2 regions of the Bradyrhizobium sp. CIR48 genome follow, and region 1 is predicted to be linked to the other one. Evidence: predicted binding sites of a transcription regulator. Region 1 holds the regulator's gene; the other holds the start of a gene.

The links. Region 1 encodes PhoB, which activates phosphate uptake and scavenging genes when phosphate is short. Its sites were predicted from a motif close to TGTCATNNANCTGTCAT; they were not measured.
Region 2: a site for PhoB is predicted at 1,706-1,722, ahead of GGD66_RS07100 (UDP-2,3-diacylglucosamine diphosphatase). Genes of this name have one in related genera too.

The regions. Positions count from the first base shown of each region.
Region 1 covers NZ_JACIHG010000008.1:442,756-454,334, forward strand. Annotated here, with positions in the region: gene GGD66_RS25965 (SGNH/GDSL hydrolase family protein) at 1-753, opposite strand, end outside; gene GGD66_RS25970 (OpgC domain-containing protein) at 753-2,063, opposite strand; gene apaG (Co2+/Mg2+ efflux protein ApaG) at 2,243-2,635, shown strand; gene GGD66_RS25980 (Hsp33 family molecular chaperone) at 3,639-4,646, opposite strand; gene argF (ornithine carbamoyltransferase) at 4,914-5,837, opposite strand; gene GGD66_RS25990 (aspartate aminotransferase family protein) at 5,837-7,045, opposite strand; gene GGD66_RS25995 (GcrA family cell cycle regulator) at 7,502-8,014, shown strand; gene phoB (phosphate regulon transcriptional regulator PhoB) at 8,243-8,950, opposite strand; gene phoU (phosphate signaling complex protein PhoU) at 8,974-9,690, opposite strand; gene pstB (phosphate ABC transporter ATP-binding protein PstB) at 9,702-10,520, opposite strand; gene pstA (phosphate ABC transporter permease PstA) at 10,517-11,368, opposite strand; gene pstC (phosphate ABC transporter permease subunit PstC) at 11,373-11,579, opposite strand, start outside.
Region 2 covers NZ_JACIHG010000002.1:145,138-156,716, forward strand. Annotated here, with positions in the region: gene GGD66_RS07095 (glycosyltransferase family 1 protein) at 1-856, opposite strand, end outside; gene GGD66_RS07100 (UDP-2,3-diacylglucosamine diphosphatase) at 870-1,682, opposite strand; gene thiD (bifunctional hydroxymethylpyrimidine kinase/phosphomethylpyrimidine kinase) at 1,926-2,726, opposite strand; gene GGD66_RS07110 (PAS domain S-box protein) at 3,080-5,023, shown strand; gene GGD66_RS07115 (Lrp/AsnC family transcriptional regulator) at 5,119-5,364, shown strand; gene GGD66_RS07120 (c-type cytochrome) at 5,366-6,292, opposite strand; gene GGD66_RS07125 (CHRD domain-containing protein) at 6,448-6,864, shown strand; gene GGD66_RS07130 (cystathionine gamma-synthase family protein) at 6,938-8,221, opposite strand; gene GGD66_RS07135 (cytochrome c) at 8,529-8,978, opposite strand; gene GGD66_RS07140 (xanthine dehydrogenase family protein molybdopterin-binding subunit) at 9,073-11,382, opposite strand; gene GGD66_RS07145 (GNAT family N-acetyltransferase) at 11,544-11,579, opposite strand, start outside.

The DNA of each region.
Region 1 (11,579 bases):
CAGATGGGCTGCGTCGATCACGAACTGTGCCAACGCCCGGCCAAGGCAATCATGAACCTGCTTCGCCAGTTCGGGCCCGCGGGACGGGCTGAACAGGTCGAACTGACCCTGATCATTCCACTGCCGCATGATCGTGAAACGATCGAACAGCGGAATATCATGCTCCTGCGCCACGACGCGCATATTATCGAGAAACGGTTGGGCCGAGATCATCGTTTCGGTACGCGGGCTGTACTGCAAATTCATCAAGACGACGTCGGCCCCTGCCTTTTGCAACGCAACAACCCCCTCGGTGACGGCGCTGCGAAATTCGTCGGGATCGATGGATCGGATGGCATCCACGGTCCCGGTCTGCCAGACGACCAAAGTAGGCGTTTTTGCTTCCATCAGCTTAACGAAGGTCGAGGCGGCCTCCTCCGCCGTTCGCTTGCTCTGTATTTCTACGGAGACGTGCACCGCTTCCGACGGCGGCAGCTTTTCCTTCAGAATCGCTTCCATGCGCGCCGGATAGGAGCTGCCCTCCGAGGATGGAATCGTGGTCGAGCGGCTGCCGATGACCAGGATCTCGAGCGGCTTGCCGGCCTTGACGGCCTCGGCGACCTTGGGAAGCTGGCTTTCACTGGTAAGCAGATAAGACGGCAATTCGCACGCAGGCGCGGTGGCAGCGCCAGACGCAGCATCGCCCGCGCGCGCCACAGGCGCGGCGAGGCTACCGCATAGCAGGACCAGGCTCAGGAGAACCTTCGCCGTCATCAGCCCCCTCCCGCCAGATCGGCGTTGCCGACGGCGTTTTTGGTTTTCGCACCGCTCTTGTCAGCCACGCGCTTGTACCACGAAATCACCCAGGCCACGCCCCACATGATCAGGACCCCGGAGAGACTAATCAGCGCATGCATGGCTGCGCCGCCGGAGACTTCGGCGAGAATGAAATGCCCGGCGAAGGCCAGGAAGACGCCGAGGCAGAAGATCTCGAGAGAATGCTGGCCACATAGAATCAATGGTCGTAACCAGCGCGATTTCAAGCCCGGCCAATCCCGGGGTAGGAAGCGTACGGTGAGCGCGGCCAGCGCCAGGAAATGCGTGAAGCGCAGCACGTCGAGATCGGTCTTGTCGATCGGATACATCCACTTCTCGACCCGCTTCGGCATGAATTGGGAGAGCTGCGGCACGTACCAGGTCAGCGTCACGTAGAACGCCGCGGCGAGGTATGCGATCGCGATCCACATTGTCACGGGCGAAGCCAGGATACGCGACATCCGTCGCGCACCTCCGAGCGCGCACCATGCACCGAAGACGAACAGCAATTGCCAGGCGAAGGGATTGAAGGCCCAGAAGCCGTTAGGATAGGCCGACAGGTAAAGATCGTATTCCCAGGTGACCGCGTAGAGCGCGACCGAGAGGCCGAGCGTGACGTCGGGACGCCATTTCATCGACCACAGGATCAGCGGCAGCGCCAGCATCAGCACGATGTAGAGCGGCAGCACGTCCATATTGACGGGGCGGAAACGCAGCAACAGCGCCTGCACGATGGTGACGTCGGGCTGCTTGAGGAAATCCATGATGCCCATCTCTTCGGTGTAGAGCGGGTTCTCGAACCTGGTCGCGACATAGGAGATTTCGGCGAGGAAGATCGTGAACAGGAAGACGTGGGCGACGTAGATCTGCCAGACCCGGCGCAGGATGCGCGCGGTGGCGATGACGACGCCGCTCTCCAGCATCGCCCTTCCGTAGACGAAAGCGGCGGTGTAGCCGGAGATGAAGATGAAGATCTCGGTGGCGTCGCTGAAGCCGTAATTGCGGATCGTGAACCAGGTCAGCAGGCTCGGCGGCAGATGGTCGATGAAGATCAGCCACAGCGCCAGCCCGCGAAACAGGTCGAGCCGGAGCTCGCGCTCGCCGATGGCAGGCAGCGTGATGGCCGGCGCGGTCGCGCGCGGCTTCGCCCCCGCGGGCTTGCTGTCCCCAGGCGTGCTGTCTACAGACTTGCTGTCTACAGGCTTGGCGTCTGCAGGCTTGGCGGTTCCCGCGATCGTCGATCCCGTCACATGGTCGGCAATGGTCATCGGGGCCTAGAAACCCTTCCGCAAATCGCGACGTTGAGGAGTGTACCGGTCCGGTCGTCATCTCGCAAAGCGGCCGGATCACGTCCGGGTGTCATTCCCCTCGAATTCTGGCGGGACGATGTCGCCAAAGCCGTCTCCGGCGTTTGGTTCCAGCGCCGGATTTCGGTATGATAGCAACCATGTACCGCGCCGTGACCCGCCAGATCGAAGTGACCGTCGAGCCGAACTTTGTTCCGGAGCAGTCGTCGGCCGACCGCTCCCGTTACTTCTGGTCTTACACCATCGTCATCGTCAATTCGGGCGAGGAGACCGTGCAGCTCAAGACGCGGCACTGGATCATCACCGACGCCTCCGGGCGCCAGCAGGAGGTGAAGGGCGAGGGCGTGGTCGGCGAGCAGCCGATCCTGGCCCCCGGCGAGCGCTTCGAATACACCTCCGGCGTCCCGCTCTCCACCGCCTCCGGCTTCATGACCGGCCGCTACCAGATGGTCACCGAAAGCGGCGAGCGCTTCGAGATCGACGTGCCGGCGTTTTCGCTGGACAGCCCGGACAATAAGAGGGTGTTGAATTAGGGCCTCGCTCTCGTGTCCCGGACGCGCTGCGGCACTAGTGACGCTGCGCAGCGTCCGGGGCACGAGATCGGAGGGGCGCACGCATTGCGATGCTCCGATGCAGATCCCAGCGGCGCTGCCGTAGGGTGGGCAAAGGCGCATAGCGCCGTGCCCACGATCTCTTTCCATCAACAACAAGGCGTGGGCACGCTGCGCTTTGCCCACCCTACGATATCGAGTTTGTGGCACGCAGCTCAGCTCACGGACATGCCTCTTCGGCCTCGCGGCTTCATTCGCCCGAGCTTTGCTTGGTCTCGCTGCCCTCTAATCCAAGAGGGCGCAGGGAAGGCCGGGTGCCGGCTCGCACCCGCGGTCCGCTGCGCGAAATGCACACGCAGGAAGAACCGCACAGCAGCATACAGGTGGTGCCGATCACTCGGCCTTCCCTGCGCGATGGCTGGACGGCTTATGCCGTGATCTCCCGGGAGCCGACCATTCCTTCTGGCCTCCCTCGCCCCGCGAATTTGGATGATGCAGTCTGCCCGGTTGGGCTCGCTCGCACCTTCGCAAGGACTTGACCGTGGCAACGACGGCCTGGACCACACGGTTTTGCCGTACGCGCGTTCGCTGGTCACCACATTATCTCCCGGCCTTGTCGACGTTGCCGAAAGAATGTGGCGAGACGAACTGAACAGCGCCGCTCATCTACACGCGGTTTCGGGCTCACAGGGACTACCCGCCCTGCCCGCACCTCTCGTGCCGACGCTGCCGCGTCCACCGCAAGCCCGGCTCGCGACAGTGACGACCACATAGTCGCCCCTCTTGGGTGAGCCGGGATGGACGGCACATACGCCGAAACCGAATTTCGGTAAAGTGGAATATTTTTAGCGAAGCGGATTGACAGAGCGCGACACAGGGCAGGCGCCGTAGGGTGGGCAAAGCGAAGCGTGCCCACGTCTTTCGCCGCCGTCGAGCGCTCGTGGGCACGGCGCAAGTAGGCCTTTGCCCACCCTACGAGAGCTCGCTACGCGCCTTCGACGCCCGCCTCGTCCGGCGTGAAATCATACACCGAGCTGCAGAACTCGCAGGTGACGACGACCTTGTCGTCCTTGACCATGGCGGCGCGGTCGTCGGGCGAGAAGCTCTTCAGCATCGCGGCGACCGCATCGCGCGAGCAGGAGCATTGCGCCTTGAGGACCATCGGATTGAACACGCGCACGCCGCGCTCGTGAAACAGGCGGAACAACAGCCGCTCGCCGGAGAGCTCGGGATCGATCAGCTCGACGTCCTCGACGGTCTCGATCAGCGAACGCGCCTCGACCCAGGCGTCGTCTTCGGCAACGCTGTGCACCTCGACGCCATCGGGGGCATCGCCGGGATGCAGATCGGCCTGCCGCGCGCGCTCCGCCGCCTTGGGCAGAAACTGCATCAGCATGCCGCCGGCGCGCCAGCGATGCTTGCCGCCGTCGTTGGAGCGCCACTCCTCGCCAACCGCGAGGCGCACGCGCGTCGGGATCTGCTCGGAGCGCAGGAAATATTCGTGGGCGGCGTCTTCGAGGCTGCCGCCGTCGAGCGCGACCAGACCCTGGTAGCGGCTCATGTCGGGGCCCTGGTCGATGGTCATGGCGAGATGGCCGCGGCCGAGCAGCGTGCCGGAATCTTTGGTATCGCCGAGACGCGCGGCATCGAAGCGCGCATAGGCCCGCAGGCGATCCGGCGCCATGTAGTCGACGACCAGGAACGACACCGGGCCGTCGGTCTGGGCCTGCAGGATGAAGCGCCCCTCGAATTTCAGCGCCGAGCCGAGCAGCGTCGTCAGCACGATGGCCTCGCCGAGCAGCTTGCCGACCGGCGCGGGGTAATCGTGCTTGGTCAGGATCTCGTCGAGCGCCGGGCCAAGCCGCACCAGGCGCCCGCGCACGTCGAGCGCGTCGACCTCGTAGGGCAACACGGCGTCATCGATCGGAACCGCTGATGGCGCGCGAACCGGGCCTTCGGGGCCGGCTTTCATCTGAGGGGATTGGGAAACCATGGGGCGTTATCTGGGGTCGGTCGGTGGGAAATGGAAGGGGCGCGGGGTGGTGGGTTCGGGGGCGATAAGGTTGCACAACGTTGCGGCAAATTCGATGTCGTCCCCGACAAGCGTAAGCGCAGCTCCGGGGCCCATAACCACAGGATGCGGTTTGGCGAAGACCGCTCGCCTCCGCCAGCCTGCCACAAGAGAGATTCCGCGGTATGGGTCCCTGCGTTCGCAGGGACGACAGTTGTGTGTGAGGCGACCGTCGGGCTTGCAGCGCCCTTACTTCACCGCATCGAAGCACCAGGCCAGAATGCCCTTCTGCGCGTGCAGGCGGTTTTCGGCCTCGTCGAACACGACCGATTGCGGACCGTCGATCACGTCGTCGGTGACCTCCTCGCCGCGATGGGCGGGCAGGCAGTGCATGAACAGCGCATCGGGCTTGGCCAGCGACATCAGCTTGCCGTTGACCTGATAGGGCTTGAGCACGTTGTGGCGGTGCTCGCCTTCCTTGTCGCCCATCGACACCCAGGTGTCGGTGACGACACAGTCGGCGCCGCGCACGGCGGCTTCCGGATCGGTGCCGAGCATGATCGGCGCGCCGGTCGCCTTGATGAAGTCGCGCATCACTTTTTTCGGCGCGAGCTCCGGCGGCGTCGCGACATTGAGCTGGAACTTGAAGCGCTCGGCGGCGTGAGCCCAGGACGCCAGCACGTTGTTGTCGTCGCCGGTCCAGGCCACCGTCTTGCCCTCGATCGGGCCGCGATGCTCCTCATAGGTCATGAGATCGGCCATCACCTGGCAGGGGTGCGAGCGCCGCGTCAGGCCGTTGATGACGGGTACCGTCGCGTTGGCCGCAAGCTCCAGCAGCGCGTCATGGTTGAGAATACGGATCATGATGGCATCGACATAGCGCGACAGCACGCGCGCGGTGTCGGCGATGGTCTCACCGCGGCCGAGCTGCATCTCGGCACCGGTGAGCATGATGGGCTCGCCGCCGAGCTGACGCATCGCGACGTCGAACGACACGCGTGTCCGGGTCGACGGGCGCTCGAAGATCATCGCCAGCGTCTTGCCTTCGAGCGGCCGCACCGGCTGCTGCGCCTTCTGCTTCGCCTTCATGGCGGAGGACGCCGCGAGCATGGTCTTGAGCTCCGACAGCGGCAGCTCGTTGATATCGAGGAAGTGCTTCGGGGACTTGCTCATCAGCTTGCCGCCCGCTTGGTCTGGCTGGACGAGATCGCGGCGCAGGCGCGCTCTAACCGCCCGACGCTGTCCTCGATCTCGGCTTCGGTCACGATCAGCGGTGGCAGGAAACGCACGACATTGTCGCCGGCCCCGACCGTGAGCAGTTTTTCATTGCGCAGCGCCGCGACGAGATCGCCGGAGGGCACCACGGCCTTGATGCCGATCAGAAGGCCCTCGCCGCGCACTTCGCTGACGACATCGCCATGACGGTCGATCACGGAGGCGAGCTTCTGCTTCAGCAGCAGCGACATCTTCTGCACGTGGTCGAAGAAGCCGGGCTGGAGCATGACGTCGAGCACCGCGTTGGCCGCGGAGATCGCCAGCGGATTGCCGCCGAAGGTCGAGCCGTGCGAGCCGGGCCCCATGCCGGCTGCCGCATCCGCGGTCGCCAGCACTGCGCCGATCGGGAAGCCGCCGCCGAGCGCCTTTGCCAGCGACATCACGTCAGGCGTGACGCCGGTGCGCCGATAGGCGAACAGATCGCCGCTGCGGCCCATGCCGGTCTGCACCTCGTCGAAGGCGAGCAGCAGGCCCTTCTCGTCGCAAAGCTGGCGCAACGCCTTGAGGAAGGTCGGCGTTGCCGAGCGCACGCCGCCCTCGCCCTGGATCGGCTCGATCAGGATGCCGGCGGTGTGCGGGCCGATCGCCTTCTTGACGGCCTCGATATCGCCATGCGGCACCTGGTCGAAGCCTTCCATGGGCGGGCCGAAGCCTTCGAGATATTTTGCAGAGCCGGTCGCGGCGAGCGTTGCCAGCGTACGGCCGTGAAAGGCGCCTTCGAAGGTGATGATGCGATAACGTTCCGGATGCCCCTTGGAGAAGTGATGATGGCGGACCAGCTTGATCACACCTTCCAGCGCTTCGGCGCCCGAATTGCAGAAGAACACGAAGTCGGCAAAGCTTTCGTTGCAAAGCCGGCTCGCGAGCTTCTCGCCGTCCGGGCTCTGGAACAGGTTCGACATGTGCCAGAGCTTGGTCGCCTGCTCCTGCAGCGCCTTGATCAGATGCGGGTGGCAATGGCCGAGCGCATTCACTGCCACGCCCGAGGTGAAATCGAGATAGCGATCGCCATTGGTCGCGATCAGCCAGCAGCCTTCGCCGCGCTCGAAGCCGAGGTCGGCTCTGGCGAAAACGGGGAGCAAATGCGGCGCTGCGCTGTTAGTCATGATGTCACTTGAATGTTGCGGACGGTGTGACGCGTGCATTGCGCAACGCACCATCGACCGGCCCGGAAAACGAAACGTGCCGCCTTTTAAGGGCGGCACGCGGGACTATCTTATGCTTGGCAAGACGGGTGTCAATGCCGCCCGGAAAGCCTCAGGAAACGCTGAATCCGTAGTCTTGCGGTGCCGATTTTGCGGGTTTTCACCACGGAACATGTGGAAGCGAGTCGGCGGACTCTTGCGCGGGAGTCACGCCATATTGTAGCGTTTGGATTGTCAGATACGACATCTCGTGCAGCGGTTCTGATCCCAAGAGTCCTCTTGTACCGGCGTAAACGTTCGGGCGTCAGTCACGCGCCCGGCGAGCCTTAAGGGATTCTGACGGCACGGGTTTTTGAAGGCTTAGGCAATCGCTGCGAGGCCCCAGGATGGCTGGCGCGTAGCGAGGGAAAGGGTGCAATGACGGTTTTGACCTGGTCCGACGATCGCGTCGAGCAGCTGAAAAAGCTCTGGGAGGCCGGACTTTCGGCCAGCCAGATCGCAGCTGAGCTCGGCAATGTGACCCGCAATGCCGTGATCGGCAAAGTGCACAGGCTCGGTCTGTCCGGCCGCGCCAAGAGCCCTTCATCGGCAGCGCCCCGGCCGCGCAAGGCGCGTCCCGCGCAGCACATGATGCGGGTGACCCGCCCCATCGCGCGCGGCAACACCGCGCTGGCGCAGGCCTTCGAGGTCGAGGTGGAGGCTGAACCCGTCACCTATGACAACGTGGTGCCGATGGGCCAGCGGCTGTCGCTGCTCGAGCTCAACGAGGCGACCTGCCACTGGCCGGTCGGCGATCCCTCGAGCCCGGATTTCTTCTTCTGCGGCGGCAAGGCACTGTCCGGCCTGCCCTACTGCGCCCAGCACTCGCGCGTGGCGTATCAGCCGGCGGCGGATCGCCGGCGCGCGCCGGCGAAGCCGGGTCCGCGCTGAGCGGATTTAGCTGATCGCAACGACGGCAGCCGTCGCACGATGACGGCTCAACCAACTCGGTGTCATCCCCGCGAACGCGGGGATCCATAACCACAAGGCGCAGTTGTCGCGCGAGATGGTCACTCCGAGTCTTCGCCAAACCACTGCCTGTGGTTATGGGTCCCTGCTTTCGCAGGGACGACACCGGAGAATGCGGCGGCAGCCCGCCAAAGCCAACGCCAGCAAACCTTACGTCTGCTCCGCCTTCGCGAAGCGGTCGTCGAGCGCGTAGCCAGCGCCGCGGACGGTACGGATCGGGTCCTGCTCGCGGCCGAGATTGAGCAGCTTGCGCAAGCGGCCGATATGGACGTCGACAGTGCGCTCATCGATGTAGATGTCGCGGCCCCAGACGCTGTCGAGCAGCTGCTCGCGCGAGAACACGCGGCCGGGATGCTCCAGGAAAAACTCCAGCAGGCGATATTCGGTCGGGCCGAGATCGATCGGCCGGCCCGAGCGCGCCACGCGGCGCTTGTCGCGGTCGAGCTCGATGTCGCCATAGGCCAGCACTGTCGCGAGCCGCTCAGGACTGGCGCGCCGCAGCAGGCCCTTCACGCGCGCCAAAAGCTCCGGCACCGAGAACGGCTTGACGATGTAGTCGTCGGCGCCGGTCGCAAGTCCCCGCACCCGCTCGCTCTCCTCGCCGCGCGCGGTGAGCATGATGATCGGCAGCTGCTTGGTGTCGGGCCGGGTGCGCAGGCGCCGGCACAGCTCGATGCCCGACAGGCCCGGCAGCATCCAGTCGAGCACGATCAAGTCCGGGATGTGCTCCTTGAGGCGGGTGTCGGCGTCGTCGCCGCGCATGACCGTCTCGACATCATAGCCGTCGCCTTCGAGGTTGTAGCGAAGCAGCTCGGTGAGAGCTTCCTCGTCCTCAACCACCATAATGCGTGCGCCCATCGGGTCGTCGCTCCTTCAAGTCTTCAGGTATTCGGGACCGTCGTGGCGAAGGTGGTCATGTCGCCCTTCGGCCGCTTGTCGGTGATCGCCTGGCCTTCGATCATGTAGAACACGGTCTCGGCGATGTTGGTGGCGTGGTCGCCGATCCGCTCGATGTTCTTGGCGCAGAACATCAGATGGATGCAGAACGAGATGTTGCGCGGATCCTCCATCATGTAGGTGAGGAGCTCGCGGAACAGCGAGGTGCAGATCGCGTCGACTTCCTCGTCGCCCTTCCACACCGCCATCGCCGCCGGCAGGTCATGCGCGGCATAGGCATCCAGCACCGACTTGACCTGCTGCTGCACGAGGTCGGTCATGTGCTCCAGGCCGCGGAACAGCTTCAGCGGATGGAAGTCGGTCTCCAGCGCGGCGACGCGCTTGCCCATGTTCTTGGCGAGGTCGCCGATGCGCTCGAGGTCGGTCGCAACGCGCATGGCGCCGACGATCTCGCGCAGATCCACCGCCATCGGCTGCCGGCGGGCGATGGTGAGCACCGCGCGTTCCTCGATGCGCTTCTGCAGCGCGTCGAGCTCGGCGTCGATGGTGACGACGCGCTGGCCGAGCGCGACGTCGCGGCGGATCAGCGCGTCGACGGAATCGACGATCATGCGCTCGGCGATGCCGCCCATCTCGGCGACCAGGCGGGTGAGCTCCTGGAGGTCGGTGTCGAAAGCCTTTGCGGTATGTTCAGTACCCATGTCGCGTCTCCTCAGCCGAACCGGCCGGTGATGTAATCCTGCGTGCGCCGGTCGCTCGGCGACGTGAAGATCTTGCTGGTGTCGTCGAACTCGATCAGCTCGCCGAGATACATGAAGGCGGTCTTGTCGGAGACGCGCGCCGCCTGCTGCATGTTGTGGGTGACGATCGCGATCGTGTAGTTCTCGGACAGTTCCTGGATCAGCTCCTCGACCTTGGCGGTCGAGATCGGATCGAGCGCCGAGCAGGGCTCGTCGAACAAAATCACTTCAGGACGCACCGCGACGGTGCGGGCGATGCACAGGCGCTGCTGCTGGCCGCCGGAGAGCGACAGGCCGGAGGCGTTGAGCTTGTCCTTGACCTCGTTCCACAGCGCGCCGCCGCGCAGCGCCTTCTCAACGCGGTCGTCCATCTCGGACTTCGAGATCTTCTCGTAGAGGCGGATGCCGAAGGCGATGTTCTCGTAGATCGTCATCGGGAACGGCGTCGGCTTCTGGAACACCATGCCGACCCGGGCGCGCAGCAGATTGAGGTCGAGCCTGGGATCGAGGACGTTGGTCTGGTCCAGCATGAGCTGGCCGGTGGCGCGCTGGCCCGGATAGAGATCGTACATCCGATTGAAGATGCGCAGCAGGGTCGACTTGCCGCAGCCCGACGGGCCGATGAACGCCGTGACGCGGTTGGCGCCGAGCGTCAGGTTGATGTTCTTCAGCGCGTGGTGCTCGCCGTAATAGAAATTGAGATTGCGCACCGTCACCTTGGCCGGTGCTTCCGGCAGCGGTTGCGAGGCCAGATGAGCGTTGGAACTCATGGATACGGACAAGTCGGTCATTTTGCAGTCCTCTCGGCGCCGAGGATGCGCGCGCCAATGTTCAGGGCAAGCACGGTGAGCGTGATCAGCAGCGCGCCGCTCCAGGCGAGCTGCTTCCAATAGGCGTAGGGGCTCTGGACGAAGTTGTTGATGGTAACCGGCAGGTTGGCCATCGTCTTGTTCAGGCCGAGGCTGAAGAACTGGTTCGACAGCGCGGTGAAGAGCAGCGGCGCGGTCTCGCCGGCGACGCGGGCGGTGGCGAGCAGCACGCCGGTGATGAGGCCCGACCGGGCCGCACGATAGGCGATACGCTTGATCACCAGCGAGCGCGGCAGGCCGAGCGCCGAGGCCGCCTCGCGCAGGGGATTCGGCACCAGCAGCAGCATGTCCTCGGTGGTGCGCAGCACGACCGGGATCACGATGACGGCGAGCGCGAGCGCGCCCGCGATCGCGGAGAAGCCACGCATCGGCACCACCACCGCGCCATAGATGAACAGGCCGATGATGATCGAGGGCGCCGAGAGCAGGATGTCGTTGATGAAGCGGATCACCGAGGTCAGCTTGTCGTTGCGGCCGTATTCGGCAAGGTAGGTGCCGGCGAACAGGCCGAGCGGCGCGCCGATGCCGACGCCGATCAACGTCATGATGATCGAACCGACGATCGCGTTGCGCAGGCCGCCTTCGGTCGAACCGGGCGGCGGCGTATCCGCGACGAAGATCTGAAGATTGAGGCCGGCCAAGCCGTTGAAGAGCAGCGTGACCAGGATCAGCGCGAGCCAGGTGACGCCAAAGGCGGCCGCGGCGAAGCAGAGCCCGCGGATGACGATGTCCTTGCGGCGACGACGCGAATAGATCGGATTGAGCGCCATGACGTTACTTCCCCGCCTTCTTGTCCAGCCGCATCAGCATCAGCCGCGCTGCGGCCAGCACGAAGAACGTCAGCACGAACAGCAAGAGGCCGAGCAGGATCAGGCCGGACTGGTGCAGGCCGTCGCTCTCGGCGAACTCGGATGCGATCGCCGCCGAGATCGTGGTGCCCGGCGCGAAGATCGATGAGGAGATGCGGAACGAATTGCCGAT
Region 2 (11,579 bases), on a different contig from region 1:
CGACCGGGGCATCACCGATGACGTCGCGGGGGCCCTTCACCGGGAAAGCGGCCACCGGCAGGCCGCTTGCGAGCGCTTCGAGCAGCACCAGGCCGAACGTGTCGGTCTTGCTCGGAAACACGAAGACGTCGGCGGCCGCATAGATATCCGCCAGTTCCTCGCCGTGCTTCTCGCCGAGGAAGATCGCATCGGGATAGGCCTCTTCGAGCGAGGCGCGCGCGGGGCCGTCGCCGACGATGACCTTGGTGCCGGGCAGATCGAGGTCGAGGAAGCCCTCGAGATTCTTCTCCACGGCGACGCGGCCGACCGACAGGAACACCGGCGCCGGCAGGCAGAGATCGATGGCGCGGGGGTGGAACAGCTGGGTGTCGACGCCGCGCGGCCACAGCACGACATTGTCGAAGCCGCGCTCGGTCAGCTCGCGGGCGAGCGCAGGCGTTGCAGCCATCACGGCGCGGCTGGCGCTGTGGAAGCGGCGCAGCGCCCGCCAGATCAGCGAGCCCGGCACCGGCACGCGGGCGCGGACATATTCGGGAAAGCGGGTGTGGAAGCTGGTCGTGAACGGCAGTCTGCGCTGGCGGCAGTAGCGGCGGACCATCAGGCCGATCGGCCCTTCGGTCGCGATGTGGATGCTGTCGGGGCGCGCCTCCGCGATCAGCTTAGCAATGCGCGCCGGACGCGGCATCGCCAGACGCACGTCGCGATAGCTCGGCATCGCAAAGGTGCGGAACGATTGCGGCGTCAGGAATGTGAATTCGACGCCGAGGCTTTTGCCGGCGTCGGCGAGCTTGGTCAGCGTCCGAACCACACCGTTGACTTGCGGGTGCCAGGCGTCGGTCGCGACCAGGATGCGCATCAGGCGGCCTCTGTTATGCAGCTCTGGCTGCGACCTGCGGGACTTGTGCCGGCTTCTGCAAATGATCCGCCCAGGTGATGATCTCGAAATGGCCGTCGTCGTGCTCGACCAGGGCCGTGCAGCTCTCGACCCAGTCGCCGCAATTCATGTAGCGGATGCCGCCCTCGTCGCGGATCACGGCGTAGTGGATGTGGCCGCAGATCACGCCATCGGCGTCGTGGCGCCGCGCCTCGGCGGCGAGCGCCTGCTCGAACGCGCCGATATAGTTGACGGCGTTCTTGACCTTCTGCTTGGCCCATTGCGACAGCGACCAATAGGGCACGCCAAACAGGCGGCGGAAGAAGTTGACGAAGCGATTCATCTGGATCGCGAAGTCGTAGGCCTTGTCGCCGAGATGGGCGAGCCAGCGCGCGTTCTGCACCACGAGATCGAAGATGTCGCCGTGGATGACGAGATAACGCTTGCCGTCCACGCCGGTGTGGACGGTGTTCTCGACGACGTCGATGCCGCCGAAATGCGTGCCGTAATAGTTGCGCAGGAACTCGTCGTGATTGCCGGGGATGTAGACGACCTTGGCGCCCTTGCGCGCCTTGCGCAGCAGCTTCTGCACGAGGTCATTGTGGGATTGCGGCCAGTTCCAGCTCGATTTCAGCGCCCAGCCGTCGACGATGTCGCCGACCAGATAGATCGTGTCGGCATCATGGTAGCGCAGGAAGTCGAGCAGAAGATCGGCTTGAGAACCGCGGGCTCCGAGATGAACGTCGGAGATGAACAACGTGCGAAAGCGCCGCTCCGGGCTCTCGTCACTCACATCGTAACTTCCCATGCGCCAGCCTGTAACAATGTCCCGTGACAGGGGGATGACCGATTGAACTTTTGAGGCACCTTCAGATACGAATCACGCCTTGCCTCGCCCTCTCCGCGAATATCAGTCGCATGCGACAATCAGGCGACATGGCGCCGCAGGGGGCGCCGCAGCAATCCTACCCTCCCCCTCCAGGGGAGGGTGAACTACCCACACGAGCAGCGCTGAACAGACGAACGCCTGCGCTCCCGCTGGCCGCCCGCCTCAGTAGAACTTGTGGAAATGATGGACCGGGCCGTGGCCATGACCGACGCTGAAGCGGTCAGCGGCTGCGATGGCCGCGCTGATCCAGGTCTTGGAGTTGCGCACGGCAAGCTCCAGACCTTCGCCCTTGGCGAGCCCCGCCGCGACCGCCGAGGACAGCGAGCAGCCGGTGCCATGGGTGTTGCGTGTGGCAACGCGCGGCGCCGCAAGCGCGATCGTGCTTTCGGACGTGACGAGATAGTCGGTGCTCTCGGCGCCCTCGCCGTGTCCGCCCTTGATCAGGACCGCACCGCAGCCGAGCGCCAGCAGGCGATGCCCCTGGGTTTCGATCTCGGCCTCGCTTGCCGCGATCGGCTCGTCGAGCAGAGCCGCGGCCTCCGGCAGATTGGGCGTGATCACCGACGCCAGCGGTATCAGTTTTGTGCGGAGCGCGTCGACGGCCTCGGATGCCAGCAGGCGGTCGCCGGAGGTCGCCACCATCACGGGATCGAGCACGACGTGCCCCGGCGCCCAGCGCGACAGCGCGGCCGCGATCGCATCGATACTGGCGACCTGGGCCACCATGCCGATCTTCACCGCGCCAATGTCGAGATCGGAAAACACCGCATCGATCTGCGCGGTGACGAACTCGGCCGGCACCGCATGAATGCCGGTGACGCCGCGCGTGTTCTGCGCGGTCAAGGCCGTAATGACGGACGCGCCGTAGACGCCGAGCGCGGCAAACGTCTTCAGGTCGGCCTGGATGCCGGCGCCGCCGCTCGAATCGGAGCCGGCGATGGTGAGTGCGACCGGGGTCGTCATCGCCGGGCACCTTTGCTGGATAAGGACACCGCCATGACCTGTCCTAGCGCGGCCGTGGAACACCGGCAAGCGCGCCGAGCCGCGGCCGATAGTGATTCGCGACGCCGTGCATTCCCTGCGAATCAGGCAAACAGCGGGCCGGCTCGCCCCGCAATCGTGCGGACTTGAAAATGCAACCGCGCCGGACCCTTGGTATAGTCTCGAACCTCACCTGCTTCGCCGAAGAGCGCGAGGTGAGAGTGGAACTGTCCAGCGACACCCATGTTGCGGGCTCCCGGCCCGCAAGCCGCCTGGAACGGAATCTTGGGGTGGGAATGATGTGGGCCTTTTTTGAACGTCTCCTCGACTCGTCCATGCTGTCGCCGCACGGCATCTGCCTGTTGTGGGAGCCTGAGCTGATCTGGCTTCACGTCGTGTCCGACGCCTGCATCGCCGCCGCCTATTTTTCGATTCCGTTTGCCCTTGCGATCCTGGTCACCAAGCGGCGCGACCTCAAGTTCGGCTGGGTCTATTGGGCCTTCGCGATCTTCATCATGGCGTGCGGCCTCACCCATGTGCTGTCGATCTACACGCTCTGGGTCCCGGTCTATGGCATCGAGGGCATGGTCAAGGCGGCGACCGCGGTGGCATCCGTGGTCACGGCGGGCGCGCTCTGGCCGCTGCTGCCGAAGATCCTGACGATCCCCTCGCCGTTCGAGCTGCGGCAGGTCCAGGCCGCGCTCGAGGAGGAGGAGATCAAGAGCCGGGACGCGACGCTGCTGCTCAAGCAGGTCAGCGACGCCCAGCGCGCGATGCGCGAGAGCGTGGCGCGCCTCACCGCGATCGTCGAGACCGCGGTCGACGGGGTCATCCTGCTCGACGCGCAGGACCATATTCTGCTGTTCAATCCGGCCTGCGAGCGCTTGTTCGGCTACTCTGCCGACGAGGTCATGGGCCGGAACGTCAGGATGCTGATGCCCGAGGCGGGCACCGCGCCCGACAGCCACGCAAGGCATTTCGCGACCGCCGGCGAGGCCATCGGCCTGCGCAAGGACGGTTCGACGTTTCCGATGGACGTGTCGGTCGGCCGGACCCGGCAGGACGGCGAATTGATCTTCGTCGGCATCGTCCACGACCTGACCGCGCGCAAGCTGACCGAGCAGCAGCTCCAGCAGGCGCAGAAGATGGAGACGGTCGGTCAGCTCTCCGGCGGCATCGCCCACGACTTCAACAACCTGCTCACCGTCATCATCGGCAACGCCGAGCATCTGAGCGAGCAGCTCAAGGCGAGGCCCGACCTGCGCCGCTTTTCCGAGGACATCTGCCAGTCGGGCGAGCGGGGCGCCGAGCTGACGCAGCGCCTGCTCGCGTTCAGTCGCCGCCAGTTGCTGCAGCCCCAGACGATCGATTGCCGGGGCCTGCTCGAGTCCATGTTCAAGCTGCTCAAGCGCACCTTGCGCGAGGACATCGAGATCAGGACGGCTTCCAGGCCCGGCACGATCATGGCCTTCGCGGATCGGGCCCAGCTCGAATCCGCCGTGCTCAACCTTGCGCTCAATGCGCAGGATGCCATGCCGGCCGGTGGTCATCTGACCCTGAGCACGGAGTTGACGACACTCGACGATGACTATCGCGCCCTTCACCCCGAAGTCGCATCCGGCAGCTATGTGTTGATCTCGATCACCGACGACGGCGAAGGCATGACGCCGGACGTCACCCGGCGCGTGTTCGAGCCGTTCTTCACCACCAAGGAGGTCGGCAAGGGCTCGGGCCTCGGCCTCAGCATGGTCTATGGCTTCGCCAAGCAATCCAATGGCCATGTCACCATCTACAGCGAGCCGGGCCTTGGGACGACGGTCCGGATCTATTTGCCGCGCGCGGACATCGGACCATCGCACGCCGAGCTTTCCGATGGCGAGGACGCGGCGCCCCGAGGATACGAGACGATCCTGATCGCCGAGGACGATCCGTTCGTTCGCTCCTCCGCCATTCGCAGGGTGGAAGCTCTCGGATATCGCGTCGTTGCCGCGGTCAACGGCAAGGAGGCCTTGCAGCAGCTGCGTACCGAGCCCGGTATCGACATGCTGTTCACCGACATCGTGATGCCCGGCGGCATGAGCGGCTGGGAGCTCGCCGACCAGGCGCGGCGGATTCGTCCCGGTCTGCCGGTCCTGTTTACCTCGGGCTACGCGCTGGAGACCCTGGTCGAGCAGGGCCACGCGCATGCGCAGGCGATCGTGCTGACCAAGCCCTATCGCAAGGTCGAGCTCGCGCAGCGGCTCAGAGATGCATTCGCCGCGGCCGTGGTGACCTCCTAAACGAGGGACCGGCATCTGGCGGCCGGCAAGTCCGCTTGCTAAATCGGGCCGGGTTTGGCCTATTAGCCGCCAGATACGCTTTCGGAGTGCCCGCGATGGTTCCTTTTTTCGTCCAGATCAAATGCAAGCTCGGCCAGTCCTATACGGTCGCCAATGCGCTTGCCGAAGCCGAGATCGCGTCCGAGATCTACTCCACGGCCGGCCAATATGACCTCCTGGTGAAATTCTACGTCGACAAGGACACCGATATCGGACATTTCGTCAACGAGAAGGTGCAGGTGCTGCCGGGCATCCAGGACACCCTCACCATCATCACCTTCAAGGCGTTCGGCGCCAGCTGAGCTAGCCAGCTTCCTTGCGCTTGGGCCGCGGCGGACCGTCGACCGGCGGCAGCGATTTGAGATAGTCCGCCATCGCCGCAATATCCGCGTCTGACAATTGCGAGGTGTTCTTGATCACCCGCCTCATCGCGCCGCCGACGCTGTCGCCGTCGGGCAAGTCGCCGGTCTTAAGCAAATCGGCGATATCCTTGGCGCTCCACTCGCCGAGGCGCTTCTGGGTGATGTTGGGGACCCACCCCTCGCCTTCCGGATTGGGCCCGCCGGCAAAGCGCTCGCCCGAGATGATGCCGCCAAGCGCGTTGCGCGGGCTGTGGCATTCGGCGCAATGGCCAAAACTGTTGACGAGATAGGCGCCGCGATTGAATTGCGGCGACTTGGTGCCGTCGACGACGAGCGGCCTGTCGTTCAGAAACAGGAATTTCCAGATGCCGACGTTGCGGCGGATGTTGAACGGAAAGCCGACATCGTGGTCGCGCACCTTGCCGGCAACAGACGGCAGCGTCTTCAGATAGGCGAAGAGATCGAGCACGTCCTCGCGCCTTGCGTGCTGATAGGACGTATAGGGAAAGGCAGGAAAATAATGCTGCCCGCCTGGCGAAACCCCGTGCATCACCGCGTTGACGAAGTCGGCGTCGGTCCATTTGCCGATGCCGTCGTTCGGATCGGGAGAGATGTTCGGCGCGTAGAACGTTCCGAACGGCGACTTGATCGCGAGGCCGCCACCGAGCTTGACACGGTCGGGCTGGTCCGGAGTGGCATGGCAGGACGCGCAGCCCCCGGCGTTGAACATGGCCTCGCCGTTGGCAAGGTTTGCCACGTGGGCCGGCGCATTGCCCGCGGCCGCCACCACTGGCGCGCTGAGCCACCAATAGACCACGGCAGCAGTGACCGCGGCGAGCAGCCCCACGAGAATTGTTCGTTGCAACATGCGGATCCATTCACTCGTCGTCGCGAACCTAAGACTGATGCCGTCGCAACTCCAACCACGAAGAATTTAGCCAGCCCCGGCCGGAAACGGGAATAAACTGAAACGCCGGCTGTTGAAAGTTTGGCAGCCCGAACGGGCTCAGCAGGGAGAATGTCATGAACAAGACCGTCATTGCCGCCTTAGCGCTCGGTGCCGTTGCTTTTGCCGGCCCGGCCAGCGCCGAAAAGCTGAAAGCAACGCTCGACGGCAAGTCCGAGGTGCCGGCAACGACCACCAGCGGCACCGGAACCGCCGATCTGGACTATGATGCCGCCAGCAAGAAGCTGTCGTGGACCGTCACCTATTCCGGGCTCTCCGGGCCCGCCACCGCCGCGCATTTCCACGGCCCGGCCGAGGCCGGCAAGAACGCAGGCGTGGCCGTTGCGATCCCGAATGCGGCCGCGAGCCCCGTCAAGGGCGAAGCGACGCTCACCGACGCGCAGGCCGCCGATCTGCTCGGCGGCAAGCTCTACATTAACATCCACACCGCGGCGAACCCGGGCGGCGAGATCCGCGGCCAGGTGACGAAGTAAGCCGCGACGCTGCTTCGTTGCGTGAAGGCCGGGCGCGGGAGGGGCGTCCGGCCTTTTCGATTCCGGCCGCGCCTTAAGCCGCGTTCAGCGCCTGCGTGAGGTCGGCAATCAGGTCGGAGGGATTCTCGATGCCGATCGACAGCCGGATCGTGGAATCGAGCACGCCGATTTTCCGGCGGATGTCGGCGGGAACGCCGGAATGGGTCATGGTCGCGGGCAGGCTGGCGAGCGATTCCGTGCCGCCGAGGCTGACCGCCAGCTTGAGGATCTGCAGCGCGTTGAGGAATTTCACCGCAGCATCCTTGCCGCCGACGATGTCGAACGAGAAGGTCGATCCCGCCCCCAGGCATTGCCGCGCGAACACACGCCCGGCCGGCGAGGCCTCCTCGTGATGACCGAGATAGTGGACCTTGGCCACCTTGGGGTGATCACGCAGATAATCCGCCACGAGGCGCGCATTCGCATCGGCTTTTTCCATGCGCAGGCTCAGCGTCTCGAGCGAGCGGTTGATCATCCAGCAGGAATGCGGATCGAGCTGGGTGCCGATGGCGCCCCGGAGCGCCTTGATGCCTTTCATCAGCGCCTTCGAGCCGAGCGCGGCGCCCGCGATCAGATCGGAATGACCACCGACATACTTCGTGAGCGAGTAGAGGGAAATGTCGGCGCCGTGCTCGATCGGCCGCTGAAACACCGGTCCGAGCAGCGTGTTGTCGCAGGCGATGATCGGCGTGTGTCCCTGGGCCTTGCCGATAGCGTCGGCGATGCGGCGGATCATGGCGACATCGACCAGGCCGTTGGTCGGGTTGGCCGGGGTCTCGATCAGGATCATCGAAACGCGGCCCTTGGCCATGGCCTCCTCCGAGGCCTGCTTGACGGCGGCTTCGTCGATCCCGTCGGCAAAGCCGACGGCGCCGATCGACAGGCGGGCCAGCGTGTTCGTCAGCAGCGTTTCCGTCCCGCCATAGAGCGGCTGCGAGTGCAGGATGACGTCGCCCGGGCGAACGAAAGCCAGGATCGTGGTGGCGATGGCCGCCATGCCGGACGAGAACAGCGCGCAGCTCTCGGTGCGCTCGTAGATCGAGAGCCTGTCCTCGACGATCTCGCTGTTGGGATGGTTGAAGCGCGAATAGACCAGACCCGCACCCATGCCTTCCGGCGGCTCGCGCCGACCGGCGACGAAATCGAAAAAGTCCTGCCCGTCATCGGCCGTCCTAAACACGAAGGTAGAGGTCAGGAATACCGGCGGCTTGATGGCGCCTTCCGACAGTTGCGGATCATAGCCATAGGTCAGCATCAGCGTTTCAGGGTGCAGCATGTGATTGCCGATGTGGGTCTTCGACGGAAACGGTTTTGCCATGGCCTGTCTCGCTGTTGATTGGGGTCTTCGCCGCGCGTTGGAACTCCTGATGTAATGAGGCAGTCGGGAAAGAGGTGCGCCTCGTCGCATCAACGCCACGGCCGTTGGCTCGAAGATAGCTGCTCCGGCAGCGATCCGTCAGACCTTGCGCACAGAAAAAGGGCGGTCGCTATCGCAACCGCCCTTCATAATTCCAATGCAGTATGTAGCCCGGACGAGCGAAGCGACATCCGGGACAGACTATCAACTCGGCTGGCCCCCCCCCGGATATCGCTTCGCTCATCCGGGCAAGGGACTCTGTAACCCGCTATTTCAACTTCACCCGATAGGTCTCGTGGCAATCGTTGCAGCGATCATTGATCGCGGTATAGGCCGCCTTCAAGCTCGCGACGTCGGTGATCTTGCCTTTGGCGTCGGTGATCGCCTTCTGCACCGGAGGAATCTTGGAGTCGAAATCGGCCTTGTTCTGCCAGACCTTTTGCGAGGCACCGTACGTCGCGTTCACCACGTCCTGCTTGGGATTGACCTCGAAGGTCTTGGCGATCTTGGCGACGTCGGCCTCGATGCTGGCAATGGCCTGATCGGCAGCCTTCCGGTCGAAGGGGATTTCGCCCTTCGTCATCTTCTGGATGACGCCATACTGGTTCTTGGCGATCGAGCGCATCAGATTGTCCTGCTGGACGGCAATCTCCTGTTGCGCCATCACGGCGCCGGCCCCCAGCAAAAGGGTGCCCGCGACAATCATCGTTCTTTTCATTGGCTAACGTCTCCGGCTCGCAGAGGTGAGGATGGGCCCATCCATGGATAGAACCCCGCAGCGGGCGTTTATTCCCGCCGCGGAAGAATCCCGCCTAGAGGCTGTGGCGGCGATGGTGCTCGCTGATGGCGATCCACACCCGCTCGGGGGTCGCGGGCATGTCGATGTGGTCGATCTTGTACTCGCGCCAGAGGGCGTCGACGATGGCGTTGACGACGGCCGGACAGGAGCCGATTGCGCCGGCTTCGCCCGCCCCCTTCACGCCCAGCGGATTGGTCTTGCAGGGCACGTTGGCGGTCTCGAACACGAAAGCCGGCCCGTCCGCCGCGCGCGGCAGTGCATAGTCCATGAAGGTCGCGGTGATGAGCTGGCCGTCATTGGGCCCATAAACCACCTGCTCCATCAGCGCCTGGCCGATGCCCTGCATGGCGCCGCCATGCACCTGGCCGGCCAGCAGCAGCGGGTTGAGCGTCTTGCCGAAATCGTCGACGATCACGTAGTTGACGATTCTGATGATGCCGGTGGCCGGATCGATCTCGACCTCCGCCAGATGCGTCCCGTTCGGGTAAGTGCCGTCGGCACTGGCGAAGGTCGCGCTGCCGTTCAGCTTCGACGGATCGGCGCCGGGCCGCTTGGCAAGGTCGGCGAAGGAGATCGAGCGGTCAGTGCCGGCGATCCGGATCACGCCATCGGTGATCTCGAGGTCGCCCGCACTTGCTTCCAGCGCTTGCGCGGCGAGCTCCTTCAGCTTCTTGCCGAGATCGCCCGCAGCACGCTCCACGCAGACGCCGCCGGTGGGAATCGAGGCCGAGCCGCCGGTGCCGAGGCCGGTCGCGATCTCGTCGGTGTCGCCCTGACGGATATGCACGCGCTCCGGCGGCAGGCCGAACTGCTCTGCGACGATCTGCGCATAGGCGGTCTGGTGGCCCTGCCCGCTCGATTGCGTGCCGATCAGCACGGTGACGTCGCCACTGGGATCGAGACGGACGTTGGCCGTCTCCTCACCCATCACGCCGCAGATCTCGACGTAGCTCGCAAGACCGATGCCGCGGATCAGCCCGTTCTTCTTGGCCGCCTTGGCGCGCTTGCCAAATTCCTTCCACTCGGCGATCTCCATCGCGCGCTTGAGATGCGCGGCGAAATCGCCGGAATCATAGACCTTGCCCGTCGCGGTCTTGTAAGGCAGCGCCTTCGGCGGAATGAAATTCTTGCGACGGATGGCATCGGGCGTCATGTCGAGCTTTCGCGCGCAGGCGTCGACGAGACGTTCGATGACGTAGGCCGCCTCCGGCCGCCCGGCGCCGCGATAGGCATCGACCGGCACGCTGTGCGTGAAGATGGTGCGCACCCGGCAGTGGAAGGCCTGGATGTCGTAGAGGCCCGGCAGCATGCCCGCGCCGCCATGCGGGATGTAGGGGCCGAAAGTCGACAGATACGCGCCCATGTCGCCCATCAGGTCGCAGTCCATGGCGAGGAACTTGCCGTCCTCGGCCAGCGCCATCTTCGCAGTGGTGACGTTGTCGCGGCCCTGCGCATCGCCCAGGAAATGCTCGGAGCGATCTGCCGCCCACTTCACCGCCTTCTTCAGTTTTCGCGCGGCGACCGCCATCAGGGCGTATTCCCGATACGGAAACAGCTTCGTGCCGAAGCCGCCGCCGACATCGGGGCAGATCACCCGCATCTTGTCGGTGGGGATGTTGAGCACGTTCTGACAGAGGATGTCGCGCAGGCGATGGCTGCCCTGGCTGCCGATCGTCAGTGTCAGATGGTCGCGCTTGGCGTCATATTCGCAGACCGCTGCGCGCGTTTCCAGGAAGCTGGCAACCACGCGCGGATTGACGATGGCAATCTCGGCGACCGCATGCGCCTTGGCGAAAGCAGCTTCCGTCGCCGCCTTGTCGCCGATCGAGACGTCGAACAGCACGTTGCCGGCCTTGTCCGGCCAGACCTGCGGCGCGCCTTTCTTCACGGCATTGACGACGCCGGTCACAGCCGGGAGCTGGCTCCATTTGACCTCGATCGCCTCGATCGCATCGCGCGCCTGGTCGATGGTCTCGGCGACGACGAAGGCGACGGCATCGCCGACGTGGCGCACCTCGTCCTTGGCCAGGATCGGGTATGGCGGGCCGGTGAACGGATCGGTCTCGAGGTTGAACAGGCAGGGCAGATTGCCGAGATCCTTGACGTCATCGGCGGTCAGGATCAGCGCTACCCCGGGCAAGCCGCGGGCGCGGCTCACATCGATGGTGTATTTGGCATGCGCGTGCGGCGAGCGCAGCATCAGGCAGCGGAGCGCAGCCTGCGGCGCGTAATCGTCGGTATAGCGGCCCTTGCCGCGGATGAGCGCGTCATCCTCCTTGCGCAGCACGCTTTGGCCAACGCCGAACTTGATGGGAGCCGCCATTTTATCTTCCCGTTCTCATGGTTGTTTTGCCGGGCATATTGCCGTGGAAAAACCGGCAAGGCAAACGGCTTTAGGCGGGCCGTTTCCCATTGGGGCCGATGATTCGAAGCCACCCCCGACAGTTCTGGCGCGGCCAGGTCGGACAGCCGTGGGAAACGGCGTTAACGGCTGAATTTCCTGACCATAAAGTACTTGTC